One region of the Metabacillus indicus genome, then DNA from elsewhere that is predicted to be linked to it. Evidence: predicted binding sites of a transcription regulator. Region 1 holds the regulator's gene; the other holds the start of a gene.
The links. The regulator CtsR, encoded in region 1, represses protease genes until heat stress. The targets are predictions, from matches to a motif close to ATGGTCAATAAAGGTCAAACA.

Region 1 (7,294 bases):
TTCGCCTGTCAGCCCTACTTCTCCAATAATAATATCTGTTGCTTTTGAAGGCGCATCCTTAAAGCTTGAAGCGATGCTTACAGCAACTGCAAGATCAATCGCAGGCTCATCAAGCTTTACTCCGCCGGCCACTTTTAAATAGGCATCCTGATTCTGCAGCAGCAAACCGACTCTCTTTTCAAGCACAGCCATCAGAAGCGGCACCCGGTTATGATCGATTCCTGTTGCCATTCTTCTCGGGTTGCCAAAGCTTGTCGGCGAAATCAGCGCCTGAATCTCCACAAGAACCGGTCTTGTCCCTTCCATGGAAGCTACAACGGTAGAGCCAGCAGCCCCTTTGGAACGTTCCTCAAGGAAGATCTCAGACGGATTCAATACCTCTTCAAGCCCGCTTTCCTTCATTTCAAAAATACCCATTTCATTTGTGGACCCAAAACGGTTTTTCACTGCTCTTAGTATCCGGTACGTATGGTGGCGCTCCCCTTCAAAATACAGAACAGTGTCAACCATGTGCTCAAGAATTCTCGGACCGGCAATTGAGCCTTCCTTTGTAACATGTCCGACAATGAAGATGGCAATGCCCTTCGTTTTTGCAAGTCTCATAAGTTCTGCCGTACATTCCCTAACCTGCGAGACACTTCCAGGCGCTGAGGTAATGTCACTCTGAAACACCGTCTGAATGGAATCGACAATCACAAAAGCCGGATTTGTATCATCAATTGCCATAGAGATATATTCCATATCGGTTTCAGCAAGTACAAGCAGTTTCTCAGATTTAACACCGAGGCGGTCAGCCCTCATTTTCGTCTGCTTGACCGACTCCTCTCCCGATATGTAGAGAACATCGTTTCCATTATCGGCAAGCTGTGAGGAAACCTGAAGCAAAAGCGTTGATTTTCCAATTCCGGGGTCTCCTCCTATCAGGACAAGGGAACCCTTTACGATCCCGCTGCCGAGAACACGGTTAAATTCTTTGAGGTTGGTTTTAATGCGCGGTTCCTGAGACGTTTCAATGTTTGTGATAGGTGAAGGTTTGTTTGCGGTCTTTCCCTGCGCAGAGTGTGCAAAGGCCACTCTCCTGTTTGCCGTTCCTGTTTTTACAACTTCCTCTGTCATCGTATTCCATGCTCCGCAGCCCGGGCATTTCCCCATCCACTTTGGGGACTCATATCCGCACTCAAGGCACATGAATTTCGATTTTGTTTTAGCCATGCTTTCTGTCCTTCCTTACTAGATTACCTTTTTAAAAAGAGAATCGGTAGAATCAGTGTGTTTGCTCTAAAGAAACGAAATCGAGGCATACGTGAAAAATGTATGCCTCATGATTGTTTCGCTTCTGATGATTATTTGATTTTCTCCGTTTCAGCTTCTGAAGAACTTTTTACAGTAAATTCTCCCTCTGTCACATCGAGCACAACTTTCTGGCCTTTTTCAATCGTGCCTCTAAGCAGCTCTTCAGACAGGCGGTCTTCAACATGCTTCTGGATCGCCCTTCTCAGCGGACGGGCACCGTACTCAGGATCAAAGCCTTCATCGGCAATTTTCTCCTGTGCAGCATCTGTCAGTTCAAGCACAAGATCCTGTTCGGCAAGACGCTTCATCAGCTGATCCGCCATAAGAGTAACAATCTCTTTAATGTGTTTCTTCTCAAGAGAGTGGAACACGATAATTTCATCGATACGGTTCAGGAACTCAGGTCTGAATGCTTTTTTCAGCTCATTCATAACCTTGCCCTTCATATCCTTGTAATCCTGCGCCTCATCCTGAACGTTGAAGCCGACGTATTTGTTGCGCTTCAGTTCACTTGCGCCGACATTCGACGTCATGATTAAGATAGTATTTCTGAAATCGACCGTTCTTCCTTTAGAATCTGTTAATCGTCCGTCTTCAAGCACTTGAAGAAGAATATTGAAAACATCAGGGTGAGCTTTTTCAATTTCATCGAGAAGAACAACTGAATACGGCTTTCTGCGTACTTTTTCAGTCAGCTGCCCGCCTTCTTCATACCCGACATATCCCGGAGGAGAACCAACGAGTCTTGATGTTGAGTGCTTCTCCATATACTCGGACATATCAATCCGGATCATGGCATCCTCATCGCCGAAGATGGATTCTGCAAGTGCTCTTGCAAGCTCTGTTTTACCTACGCCTGTAGGGCCGAGGAAAACAAATGATCCAATCGGGCGCTTCGGATCTTTAAGCCCTGCTCTTGCACGGCGCACAGCCTTTGCAACAGCTACAACTGCTTCATCCTGGCCAATCACGCGGTTATGAAGAATCTGCTCCATGTTCAGCAGCTTATCTGTTTCTGTCTGGGCAAGACGCGATACAGGAATTCCAGTCCAGCTCGCAACAACCATTGCGATATCATCCACTGTCACTTCAGAATTTTCCTGACCCTGTTTTTCTTTCCATGTTTTCTTCGTTTCCTCGAGCTGCTCGCGCAGACGCTGCTCTGTATCACGGAGAGAAGCCGCTTTTTCAAATTCCTGGCTTTGAACAGATGCATCTTTTTCCTTGCGCACTTCCTCAAGCTTCATTTCAAGCTCTTTTAAGTTCGGAGGAGTTGTGAACGAACGGAGGCGAACTTTCGAACCGGCTTCATCAATTAAATCGATTGCTTTATCCGGAAGGAAACGGTCTGAGATATAGCGGTCTGAAAGCTTAACCGCTGCATCAATTGCCTCATCCGTGATGGATACTCTGTGATGAGCTTCATAACGGTCGCGAAGCCCTTTTAAAATCTGGATGCTTTCATCAGCTGTCGGCTCATCAACCTGAATCGGCTGGAAGCGGCGTTCGAGCGCTGCATCCTTTTCAATATATTTGCGGTACTCATCAAGCGTAGTCGCCCCGATGCACTGAAGTTCTCCCCGTGCAAGCGACGGCTTAAGGATATTGGAAGCATCAATTGCGCCTTCAGCGCCTCCTGCACCGATCAGTGTATGAAGTTCGTCGATAAACAGGATGATGTTTCCTGCCTGGCGAATTTCATCCATCACTTTTTTCAGACGGTCTTCAAATTCACCGCGGTATTTCGTACCGGCAACAACAGTACCCATATCAAGTGTCATAACACGCTTGTCGCGGAGAATCTCAGGTACCTCATTGTTCACGATCTGCTGGGCAAGGCCTTCTGCGATCGCCGTTTTACCGACACCAGGCTCCCCGATTAAAACAGGATTGTTTTTCGTTCTGCGGCTTAGAACTTCAATGACCCTTTGGATTTCTTTGCTTCGTCCAATAACAGGATCAAGACTGCCTTCGCGAGCAATGGCCGTCAAATCGCGTGCAAGACTGTCCAGAGTCGGCGTATTGGCATTGTTCATCGATCCGCTCTGGTGGCCTGAGCCTGACTCATTGCTGCCAAGAAGCTGCAGCACTTGCTGGCGTGCTTTATTTAAGCTTACACCGAGGTTATTAAGCACCCGCGCAGCCACACCTTCACCTTCGCGGATAAGACCTAAAAGAATGTGCTCTGTTCCTACGTATGAATGTCCAAGCTTTCTCGCTTCATCCATGGAAAGCTCAATCACCTTTTTAGCTCGGGGAGTATAGTGTATCGTCTGTGAAATTTCCTGTCCTCTGCCGATGAGGCTCTCCACTTCTTTTTGAATTTTATCTGATCCAAGGCCAAGAGCTGTCAGCGCTTTTGCAGCGATGCCCTCACCTTCTCTAACAAGACCGAGAAGAATATGCTCTGTGCCGATATTGTTATGTCCAAGACGGACGGCTTCCTCTTGTGCTAATGCAAGAACCTTCTGAGCGCGTTCAGTAAATCTTCCAAACATCATTCTTCATCATCCTCCATCCTTCTGACCATTTCAAGGTTTAGTCTTTCTCTGATTAATGAAGCCCTTCTAATGTCCCGTTCATCCGGGCGCAATGCCCCTCCGGAGTACTGCTGGAGAAATCCCGGCTGAGTCAGGATCATCAGCTCATTTAAAATATTTCTGGAAATATCTTTGATGATATTTAAATCAATTCCCAGTCTCACATCTGATAAACATTTTGCTGCTTCTTTGGATTCAATGATCCTGCTGTATGTCAGCGTGCCCAGGGATCTGAACACACGGTCCTCAAGCGGCACCTGCGACGTTTTATATAAAGCCTCCCGTGCAGAGCGCTCTTTTTCAATCAGCTGGTGCACCACACTCAGCAGATCTTCTGCAATATCATCCTCAGACTTGCCGAGAGTAATCTGATTGGAAATCTGAAAGATGTTACCTAATGCTTCGCTGCCTTCCCCGTAAATTCCTCTAACAACCAGACCTAATTGATTAATAGCCGGAATAATTCTGTTCATCTGCTGTGTGAGCACAAGAGCCGGCAAGTGCATCATCACCGACGCCCTCAGCCCTGTTCCCACATTTGTCGGGCAGCTTGTTAAGTATCCTCTTTGTTCATCAAACGCATAATCAACCGAACCTTCCATCCAGTCATCAAGCCTGCTCGCTGCTTTTAAGGCTTCTTTCAGCTGCAGACCTGGATACAGACACTGAATGCGAATATGATCCTCTTCATTCAGCATGATGCTGACCTCTTCATTCTCAGACAGCAAACACGCGCCGAACGAAGAATCCTCTGCTAAATTCGGACTGATTAAATGCTTTTCGACGAGCACCCTTTTTTGAATAGGCTGCAAATCATCCATGCGAAGCATTTCAAGCTTGCCGATCTCATCTACGCTTCTATCGGCAAACGTCTCTTCAAAAAGAGAGAGAATTCCCTGCAGCTCTTCATTCGAAGCAAAAGTCGGAAACCTGTACTTCTCAATGTTTCTTGCCAGTCTGACACGGCTGCTGAGAACAATGTCTGAATCTGGCCCATCCTTGCTCATCCAGGCACTCATCGCCTGGTTAATAAACTGCTGAAGTGACATATCAGGATTCACCCCCTCTGGAACTTTTTAACGAAAGTTCAAGCGAACGGATCTCATCCCTAATTTCAGCAGCCTTTTCAAACTCTTCCTGCTGAATTTGTTCTTTTAGATTCTGTTTTAATAACTCTATTCGTTTGCGGATGTGAATGCTACCGCCAATTCGCTCTGGAATCTTTCCCGCATGCACCGTATTGCCGCTGTGAACTCTTCTTAAAATCGGGTTAATTTGATCTTTAAACGTCCGGTAGCACTCGGAACATCCAAACCGCCCCACTTTTGTAAACTGCTGGAACGTCATCTCGCAGCCGGGACACTGCAGAACTTCATTTTTTTTAAAAACATCCTGCTTTGACTCGGAAACGGATGTATTCATGTTCAAAAGGCCTGCCAGCAAGTTATTAATAGAAAATCCCGTGCTGGTGTCAATGAACATGGAACTGTTGTTCTGCGCACACTTATCACAAATATGAACCTCAGTTTTTTCCCCGTTTACAACCTTCGTAAAATGAAATGTTGCCGGTCTCTCATTGCATTCCTGGCATATCAAGTCTGTCACCTGCTCTCATCGATATTTCAAGGAAGTCAGCATGGCCTTTATCATTCTTGCCCGCAATTCATCCCTGTGCGGCAGTTCAATATATAAAACGGATCTGTCAATCACACTCAGCATGATCTTTGCTTCCCGTTCTGAAATCACATCTTCACTTACAAGCCTTAAAATGAGATCTTCAGCAGATGACTGCGAGATCCGCCTGTCAATAATGCCCATAATCTGATCAATTAAATGCGCAGCATCATTCGATTTCACCTTAATGATCCGAATGTAGCCGCCGCCTCCCCTTTTGCTCTCTACGATATATCCTCTTTCAATCGTAAAACGGGTATTGATGACATAATTGATCTGTGAAGGCACACACTGAAACTTATCCGCAATTTCGCTTCTTTTGATTTCGACGATCTCCTTGCCGCTAGTCGTAAGCACCTGCTTCAAATACTGTTCAATGACATCCGAGATGTTACGCACTCCGCCTCCCCCTAACTTGACTTTGACTATATTTGACTTTAACACTAATATAAAACGAACGAACCTTTTTTTCAACTCATAACTGCTCATCTATCTATTTCCATTATTAACGGCAGTGAAACGTTTTTAAACAGAATTTGCCGCATTATTTTAATTGGGAAGAGTAATTAAGGGAAGGTGGAGGAAGGATAATACTTTATGTATACGTCAGGAATCGGTAATGATGAGCTGTTTTTCTGACCGGGATCCATTAAACGCAGCTTTTCTGTGCAAGAATAAAAAGTATGCGGCAAGGGGCAATTCGTTAGAAGGATAAGTTTCCAGCGGGAATTGCTATGGTATTCACATGCATGCCTGCTCTGTAATTGTTTTGCGGTTTTGAAGGGTATGTTTTGAGAGTTTGCTTACCCTCGGATATCGATTTACAGTTTGGGAGGGTACGATTCGGGCATTTGCTTACCCTCTGATATCGTTTTACAGTTTCACAGGGTACGATTCCCCATTTGTTTGCACTAATTAATCCTGCATTCCTTCAGAACAACAAAAAAGACAGCATCTCTGCTGTCCTTTTTTCTGCGTGCCTGGCAACGTCCTACTCTCACAGGGGGAAACCCCCAACTACCATCGGCGCTAAAGAGCTTAACTTCCGTGTTCGGCATGGGAACGGGTGTGACCTCTTTGCCATCATCACCAGACAATATGCATTTTTGTTGAAAGAGTTATTCTTTCAAAACTGAGTAACGTTTGATAACAAGATTCACGTGCAATTTACGCTTAGTTAGACTGTGGTTAAGTCCTCGAACGATTAGTATCTGTCAGCTCCACACGTCACCGCGCTTCCACCTCAGACCTATCAACCTGATCATCTTTCAGGGTTCTTACTCACAAATGTGATGGGAAATCTCATCTTGAGGGGGGCTTCATGCTTAGATGCTTTCAGCACTTATCCCTTCCGCACATAGCTACCCAGCGATGCCTTTGGCAAGACAACTGGTACACCAGCGGTGCGTCCATCCCGGTCCTCTCGTACTAAGGACAGCTCCTCTCAAATTTCCTGCGCCCACGACGGATAGGGACCGAACTGTCTCACGACGTTCTGAACCCAGCTCGCGTACCGCTTTAATGGGCGAACAGCCCAACCCTTGGGACCGACTACAGCCCCAGGATGCGATGAGCCGACATCGAGGTGCCAAACCTCCCCGTCGATGTGGACTCTTGGGGGAGATAAGCCTGTTATCCCCGGGGTAGCTTTTATCCGTTGAGCGATGGCCCTTCCATGCGGAACCACCGGATCACTAAGCCCGACTTTCGTCCCTGCTCGACTTGTAGGTCTCGCAGTCAAGCTCCCTTGTGCCTTTACACTCTGCGAATGATTTCCAACCATTCTG
Region 2 (7,294 bases), 590 kb from region 1:
GCCAGCCGGTAACAATCAAATAAAAGGGGAAAGCAGAGGGGATTTACATGGCTCAAAAACAGGTCGAAGTTCGTTTGAAAACAGGCTTACAAGCACGTCCCGCAGCATTATTTGTACAAGAGGCCAACAGGTACGCATCAGATATCTTCCTTGAGAAGGATGGGAAAAAGGTTAACGCCAAAAGCATCATGGGGCTCATGAGCCTTGCCATCAGCTCAGGATCGACCGTAACACTGATTGCAGAAGGCCACGACGAAAACGAAGCACTCGAAGTTTTAACAGAATACGTAAAGCAGGAAGCATAAAAACGGCCTTTGGGCCGTTTTTTTTATGGTGCAAGTTTAGCTGCAGGTGCCTGGCCTGGTCCAGTGGAGCAAATCAACTGCTAAATGCCCAAGATCTTGCTAGAAAAAGAGGTAGTTTGCGTTCGTATGGAGAGTTGGTCGTAAATCAGGGAAAGTTGGTAGATACGCAATCTAAGTTGGTTGTAAAATACTCGAAGTTGGAAGTATTGCACTGATTGTTGGATGTAACGCACTGATCTCTGTTAATCCGGACTGCGCAGGTGCCTGATTTAGCTGCTGAACAGATCCAGACAGTAAATCAACTGCCAAATGCCCAAGATCTTACTAGAAAAAGAGGTATTTAGCGTTCATATGTAAAATCTAAATAAAAAAAGAACGGCAGGATGCCGTTCTTTTTGCACTTCTTATTTTTTGTCTGCTAATGTATTGCGGTCCATGACTTTGTCAATCAAGCCGTACTCAAGGGCACGCTCTGCTGTCATGAAGTTGTCGCGGTCTGTGTCGCGCGCGATGACTTCAATCGGCTGGCCAGTGCGGTCTGCAAGGATCTGATTAAGCTTGTCGCGAAGGAAAAGGATGCGTTTTGCAGCGATCTCAATTTCCGTAGCCTGGCCTTGCGCTCCTCCAAGTGGCTGATGGATCATGACTTCAGAGTTTGGAAGGGCATAACGCTTGCCTTTGGCACCTGCTGCAAGAAGGAATGCTCCCATAGAAGCTGCCATACCGATGCAGATTGTTGATACTTGCGGCTTGATGAACTGCATTGTATCGTAAATGGCCATACCGGCAGTGATGGATCCGCCAGGGCTGTTGATGTAGATAGAAATGTCTTTCTCTGGATCTTCTGCTTCTAAGAATAAAAGCTGAGAAACGATTGAGTTTGCAACGTTATCATCAATTCCGCTTCCAAGCATGATGATGCGGTCTTTTAGAAGACGTGAGTAAATGTCATATGCACGTTCACCGCGGTTTGTCTGTTCAATAACTGTAGGAATTAAATTCATCGTATTTCCTCCTTTAAAGTAAAGGTAAATTTATGTACTCTCATCATACAACTAAGGTCAATAAAGGTCAAACGAAACGCTGCCGCCTGAGCATGTTTAAGGCCCCTCTTATGTATATGTCAGAGCTAGTGACTGTAACCATGTTACCCAATTTTTCTTTTTTTCAAACGATTGAGAAGAAGAGGGTACTATTTTCTTGAAATATGCAGTCCTTCCTGCGCCAGGGCGTAGTGAATGCCGTGTTTCAGCGTAGAGAGGCAGGGAATGTTCTGCATCTGATACCGTGAGCTGACAATTTTCATGCTTAGCTCAGGAGAAATGCCAACTAAAATGCACGATGTTCCAAGAAGCGCGGAAGCCTGAACAAGCTTTTGAAGCAAGTCAATTGTAAACTCGTCCACTTGAGAGATAGCAGTCAGATCCAGAATGAGAAACGTCGCTTTATACTCTGGCAGGTTTGAGAGAGTTTTTGTTAAAAGTTCCTCAGCCCTCGCTTCGTCGTATCTTCCAATCATCGCAAGGACGATGATGTTGTCCAGAACCGGGATAATTGGTGAAGAAATCTCTTTCACAAGATCAACAAGATCGGCGGTCCGCTTAGCAACACTTTGTTCCAGCGCAAGCACGTCAGCCCTTTCCTGCTCCTGAATCAGGGAGCGGATATTCCGCTGCGGAGTGATTCCGGAAGGTGAAAATTCAAATTCTGAATACGGATCTCCGCTTGTCTGGCTTTTCAGCACTCTGTACCAGACCGTTTTCCCAAACAGGCCGCTTAATACACCGGCCCAGTGACCGGCCAGAAACGAGCCTTCCACCGTTTTGCCCTGAGCTTTGTTCACCTTATACTCCCAGCCGTTTTCAATTCTGACTACAGCTCTGCATTCGTCATAAGACAGGACATCAATCGTGGTCCTGCCCCAACCGGCTGTAACATATGTATTCGGCAGGCTCTTCAAAATATCCTCTGTTTTTCCGATTGAACGCTTGTAAAAGTCGCTGACAATTTCACCTGTGCGATAGCCGGCTGTTTCAAGAACCAGTCTTGCGGCATTTTCTCCAGAGATCTCTTCAATTGAATCAAGGAATGTTTTGAAGGCCGTGTTGATCCAGAATAAAACGACTTCATCTCCTTCGAAGTGATAGGCTGCCTGCTTTAAATCCCAATCGAAAGAGGAACCGTTAACATTTATTGAATAGCGGTCAGTCATAGTGTTTAATCTCCTTTATTCAGCTGCTTCTGTCTATAAGCCCTTTACCCTTTATACCGCTGTGATGAAGCCTGTTTTTCTAATCATACAACAGAAGATGCACACTGTATATTTTGAGAGTACATGAAATAGGCGGCTTTCGTGATACGAAGAAAAATAACGCTTGAAACAGGCAGCGGTTTTGTCGTATAATAGCGCTACTGGCTAATACGTGCGCTCGTAGCTCAGTTGGATAGAGCGGTGGTTTCCGGTACCACGTCTGTCGGAGGTTCGAATCCTCTCGAGCGCGTCAAATTGCAGGAGAGCTGTTCCTTATGGGAGCAGCTCTTTTTTTATTGGAATTTTAACACCGGACATTCAAAACTAGCACAAACTTGTCTGCCTCGCGGTCACAAACTAGATTTTTCCCCAAAACAGGCGCATGCCTCAGGTTAACAGCCTTTCCCAAAGCTCTCACTCTATCATCTACTATATAAAGGAGTGATAAAAGTGAGTGTTTCTGATAAATATCAGATTGAGCAGCGCTATATACGAATTGGAAACTCGAGACCGGGAACAGGTCTGTCCGGGCCGCTCTTTATTGTTGCACACGAGACCGCCAATAATTCTGCAGATGCAGATGATCATTTTGCCTATTTTAATAATTCACAGCCGAGTGCGTCGGCCCACACATTTATAGATGACGGGAAAATTCTCGAGATTATTCCCCTGAATGAAAAAGCCTATCATAATTTGTATACAAATCCTGAGGACAACCGTCTGTTCGGGGCTGATGCAAATGATGCGGCAATTGGAGTAGAGCTCTGCCGCACGGGGGTTTTCCGAGAGGCATACGACAGGTATGTCTGGTACCATGCGTACCTTTGCCGCAGATTTAATCTCGATCCTTCGACTAAAATTATCGCACACAGTACTCTTGATCCGCGCAGGCGCACGGATCCTGAAAGCTGGCTTGTACCGAACGGAGTAACGTTCGCGCAGTTTTTAAGGGACGTCCGTGCCTATTATAATGCGTGGGACAGCAGCACGTCTCCGCCAATCAGAGTCCAGCCGCCCGAGCGCGAGACGGGCAGTGAAGTGGACACGACGATATTAAGAAGAGGGGATTCTGGAGCAGATGTCACGTTTTTGCAGAGAAAACTGATTTCCCTTGGATATCCGCTTCCGAGGTTCGGGGCAGACGGAACGTTTGGAGCTGAAACGGAGGCGGCGGTAAGGCAATTTCAGCAGGAGCAGCGCATAAGGGTTGACGGGATAGTCGGTCCGGAAACGTTTGGAAGGCTGAACAGAGCGAAACCGAGGCGTCCGAAACCGTTCCCGGGAACTCTTTACAGACTGAAGTCTCCGTACATGAGAGGCTCAAATATTGGGGAAATTCAAAAGAAACTGGGTGTTCCTGCCGATTCGATCTATGGCCCTGTCACAGCCCAGGCAGTAAGGAATTTTCAGAGAAGAGAAGGAATTAAGGTTGACGGGATCGTCGGTCCTGTAACATGGGCAAGGCTGTTCCGCTGAAAAAACAAAAAAAGCCCCGCCGAGTTTTTCGGCGGGGCATGTTTTTATGGAATGTGAATAATATGTAAGCAGTCCAGTAAGCCGCACTGGACAAAAAGTGTATGTTGCCGCGCTTGGCGACTCAACATAACCAATGATAAATCATCATCCCTGTTTTGTGAACAGGTAATTATTTCAAGGTGGCTTTTACCTTGTTATATGCTTCATCAAGGTTTTGAATCCGTTTCAGCACAACCGAATTTTTCGTCAGCTGATCTTGTACAAGTGTTGAAACAACCGACCGGTAATAGCGATTCATTGCATCAAGCTCAGGAATCTGATTCTCATTGTGTCTGAGATGTTCTTTGAAATTCTGTACGAAATAGGGAACTGAAAATAATTCGCTCAAATTGATCTCTCCTTTGAAGTTTCTTCCATTCAATGATGGACCGTTTTCGTGTAAAATGAACAGCAGGGGGAACGATCTATGGATATGAAAGCAGGTTTATTTCAAGAGCAGTCCTTAAAACTGAATATGACACAGGAACTAAAGCAAGCGATTACTCTCCTTCAGTACTCTTCTATGGAACTCGCGTCCTACATAGAGGACCTTACCCTTGAAAATCCCCTCATTGATGTGAAAGACAAGCCTGATTCAGGCGTATTGTATCATACCTCAGCCCTCAAAACGGCAAATGCCTCAAAAAAAGGAGACTTGCTAGAAAATGCAGCGAGCAGGACGGCGACTCTGCAGCAGCATCTGGAATCTCAGCTGCTTGGCATGAAGATGCAGCCACAGGAGAAAAAGGCGCTGCACATTCTGATTCATGCCCTGGATCCAAACGGGTATATAGAAGAAGATCTGCAGGTGCTGGCAGAAAGATTCAGCATCAGCGAAGATGAACTGCAGATTCAGCTTGAAAATCTTCAAAAGCTTGATCCTGCAGGTGTGGGAGCCAGGAATCTGCAGGAGTGCATCTACCTTCAGCTGCTGCGGCTGCCTGACCGCAATCAGACAGCAGAACTGATTATCCGCGATTATTTTTATCTTTTTGCAGAAAAGTCATGGAAAGAGCTTGCGAAAAAAACGAAACTGGAACTGAAAGAGATACAAAGTGTGCAGGACTTTATCCAAAAGCTGCATCCCCGTCCAGGTCTTGCTTTTCATCATGCCCATGACAGCTACATTGTGCCGGAGCTGATCGTAAAGAAAATCGGCGGTGAGTGGCAAGTGATGTATAATGAAGAGAGTTCACCTAAAATCGGGGTGAATTCTTCGTATGAAGCTGCCTTTTCAGCCACTGATGATGCGGATGTGAAGCAGTATCTTTCGTCTAAACTCAACCAGTGCAAATGGCTGATGAAAACACTGAATCAGCGGAAAACGACGATGCTGAAAGTGATGCATGAAATTCTAAGAAGACAGACGGACTTTTTTGAAAAAGGCGGGCACTTTTTGAAACCGCTGACACTAAAAGCCGTAGCTGATGTGATTGACGTGCATGAGTCCACGGTAAGCCGTACGGTCAGGGAGAAATATGTACAGACACCGCATGGTCTGTATGAACTGAAGTTTTTCTTCTCAAATGGCCTTGAGCAGACTTCTCAGGACATTACGTCATCGGCTGTAAAATCACTCATCCAAAAGATGATCGAGAGCGAAAATAAACTGTCTCCGCTATCTGACCAGCGAATTGCAGACACCCTCTCACAAGAACACGGAATCGAAGTTTCAAGACGGACTGTAGCCAAGTACAGAGATCAGCTTGGCATTGTATCTTCATCTGCAAGAAAACGATATTAGGATGTGTTGGAATGATTTTAAACGTGTACTCAAGAGAAGGCTGCCCTCTTTGTGAGGAGGCCATCGAGGATTTAAACGGACTGAAAACGGATTTAGACCTGGACATACAGGTCATCGATATTCACTCAGACGATGGTCTGCTCGAAAAGTATCAGCTGATGATACCGGTGGCAGAATTAGACGGAAAAATCATCGGATACGGCCGTATCAGAAAAGAATTGATAAGAAAGCGGTTACTTGAAAAAAAGCAAGAAACAATAGTTGAATAAGCGAATTCACCCTGCTAGAATATGAATTGAAGCAGGGATGATTTTTTTTGCGGACAGTGGGACACAATACGTCATATAGGGACAAATGAAGTCCCGCGATTCTTAGTAAATAAGAAATTTCGTTAAAAAGGTCAGCCGGAATTAGATGCGCAGATTCGTGCATCAAGGCACATTTCTTATTTGAAAGGAATTTATACGATGAGATCACTGATTGAAGTCCAAAAAAAATTATTGCCTGATCTGCTTCTCGTTATGCAAAAACGATATCAGATCCTTCAGTACATAAGACTGATGCAGCCGATCGGCAGAAGAAGCCTTTCATCGAGCCTCGGCATAAGCGAGAGGATTCTCAGGGGAGAAGTTCAGTTTCTGAAAGATCAGAACCTGATTGAGATTTTCCCGGCCGGAATGACGCTGACAAAAGAAGGATCGCACCTGCTTACCGTTTTGGAAGAAGCGATGAAAGATGTTTTAGGTTTAACGTTTTTGGAAAATACATTAAAGGAACGTTTAAACCTGAAAAAGGTTATTGTCGTCTCTGGAGACAGCGATCAATTCTCATGGGTGAAAAAAGAAATGGGAAGAGCTTGCGTCTCATGTATAAAGGAACGTTTGACCGGGAAAAATATCGTCGCTGTCACTGGAGGAACCACGATTGCAGCCGTTGCAGAAATGATGACGCCTGACAGCAAAAACCGCGAGCAGCTATATGTGCCGGCGCGGGGAGGCCTTGGTGAGAATGTAGAGAACCAGGCAAACACAATCTGTGCAAAAATGGCCGAACGGGCAATGGGCAACTACCGTCTGCTCCACGTTCCGGACCAGCTCAGCAAGGAAGCATATCTTTCGATTACAGAAGAGCCTTCCATCAAAGAACTGCTTGCTCTCATTAAATCTTCAAGTATGGTCGTTCATGGAATAGGAGACGCTAAGACAATGGCGGAACGCCGGAAAACACTGCCTGAAGATTACATAAAGATTGAGCAGGGCGAAGCGGTCGCAGAAGCATTTGGATACTACTTCAACCAGGAGGGGGAAGTTGTCCACAAAGTGCAGACTGTCGGCATGCAGCTGAGTGACCTCGAGAAGATTCAAAACGTCATCGCAGTAGCGGGCGGCGCTTCAAAAGCCGGAGCCATCCAGGCTTATCTGAAGCAGGCACAGGGTTCCATCCTGATTACGGATGAAGGTGCCGCAAAAGAGTTAATAA

Region 2: a site for CtsR is predicted at 1,363-1,383, ahead of clpP (ATP-dependent Clp endopeptidase proteolytic subunit ClpP). Genes of this name have one in related genera too.

What each region holds. Positions count from the first base shown of each region.
Region 1 is NZ_CP176757.1:109,398-116,691, reverse strand. It holds gene radA (DNA repair protein RadA) at 1-1,212, opposite strand, end outside; gene clpC (ATP-dependent protease ATP-binding subunit ClpC) at 1,344-3,794, opposite strand; gene ACK1LH_RS00600 (protein arginine kinase) at 3,791-4,882, opposite strand; gene ACK1LH_RS00595 (UvrB/UvrC motif-containing protein) at 4,884-5,429, opposite strand; gene ACK1LH_RS00590 (CtsR family transcriptional regulator) at 5,445-5,906, opposite strand; rRNA gene rrf (5S ribosomal RNA) at 6,486-6,601, opposite strand; rRNA gene ACK1LH_RS00580 (23S ribosomal RNA) at 6,692-7,294, opposite strand, start outside.
Region 2 is NZ_CP176757.1:3,667,859-3,675,152, reverse strand. It holds gene whiA (DNA-binding protein WhiA) at 1-23, shown strand, start outside; gene ACK1LH_RS18790 (HPr family phosphocarrier protein) at 48-305, shown strand; gene clpP (ATP-dependent Clp endopeptidase proteolytic subunit ClpP) at 710-1,309, opposite strand; gene ACK1LH_RS18780 (STAS domain-containing protein) at 1,498-2,517, opposite strand; tRNA gene ACK1LH_RS18775 (tRNA-Arg) at 2,731-2,806, shown strand; partial or broken gene ACK1LH_RS18770 (N-acetylmuramoyl-L-alanine amidase family protein) at 3,007-3,525, shown strand; gene ACK1LH_RS18765 (peptidoglycan-binding protein) at 3,595-4,032, shown strand; gene yvfG (protein YvfG) at 4,202-4,420, opposite strand; gene rpoN (RNA polymerase factor sigma-54) at 4,499-5,815, shown strand; gene ACK1LH_RS18750 (glutaredoxin family protein) at 5,827-6,084, shown strand; gene ACK1LH_RS18745 (sugar-binding transcriptional regulator) at 6,283-7,294, shown strand, end outside.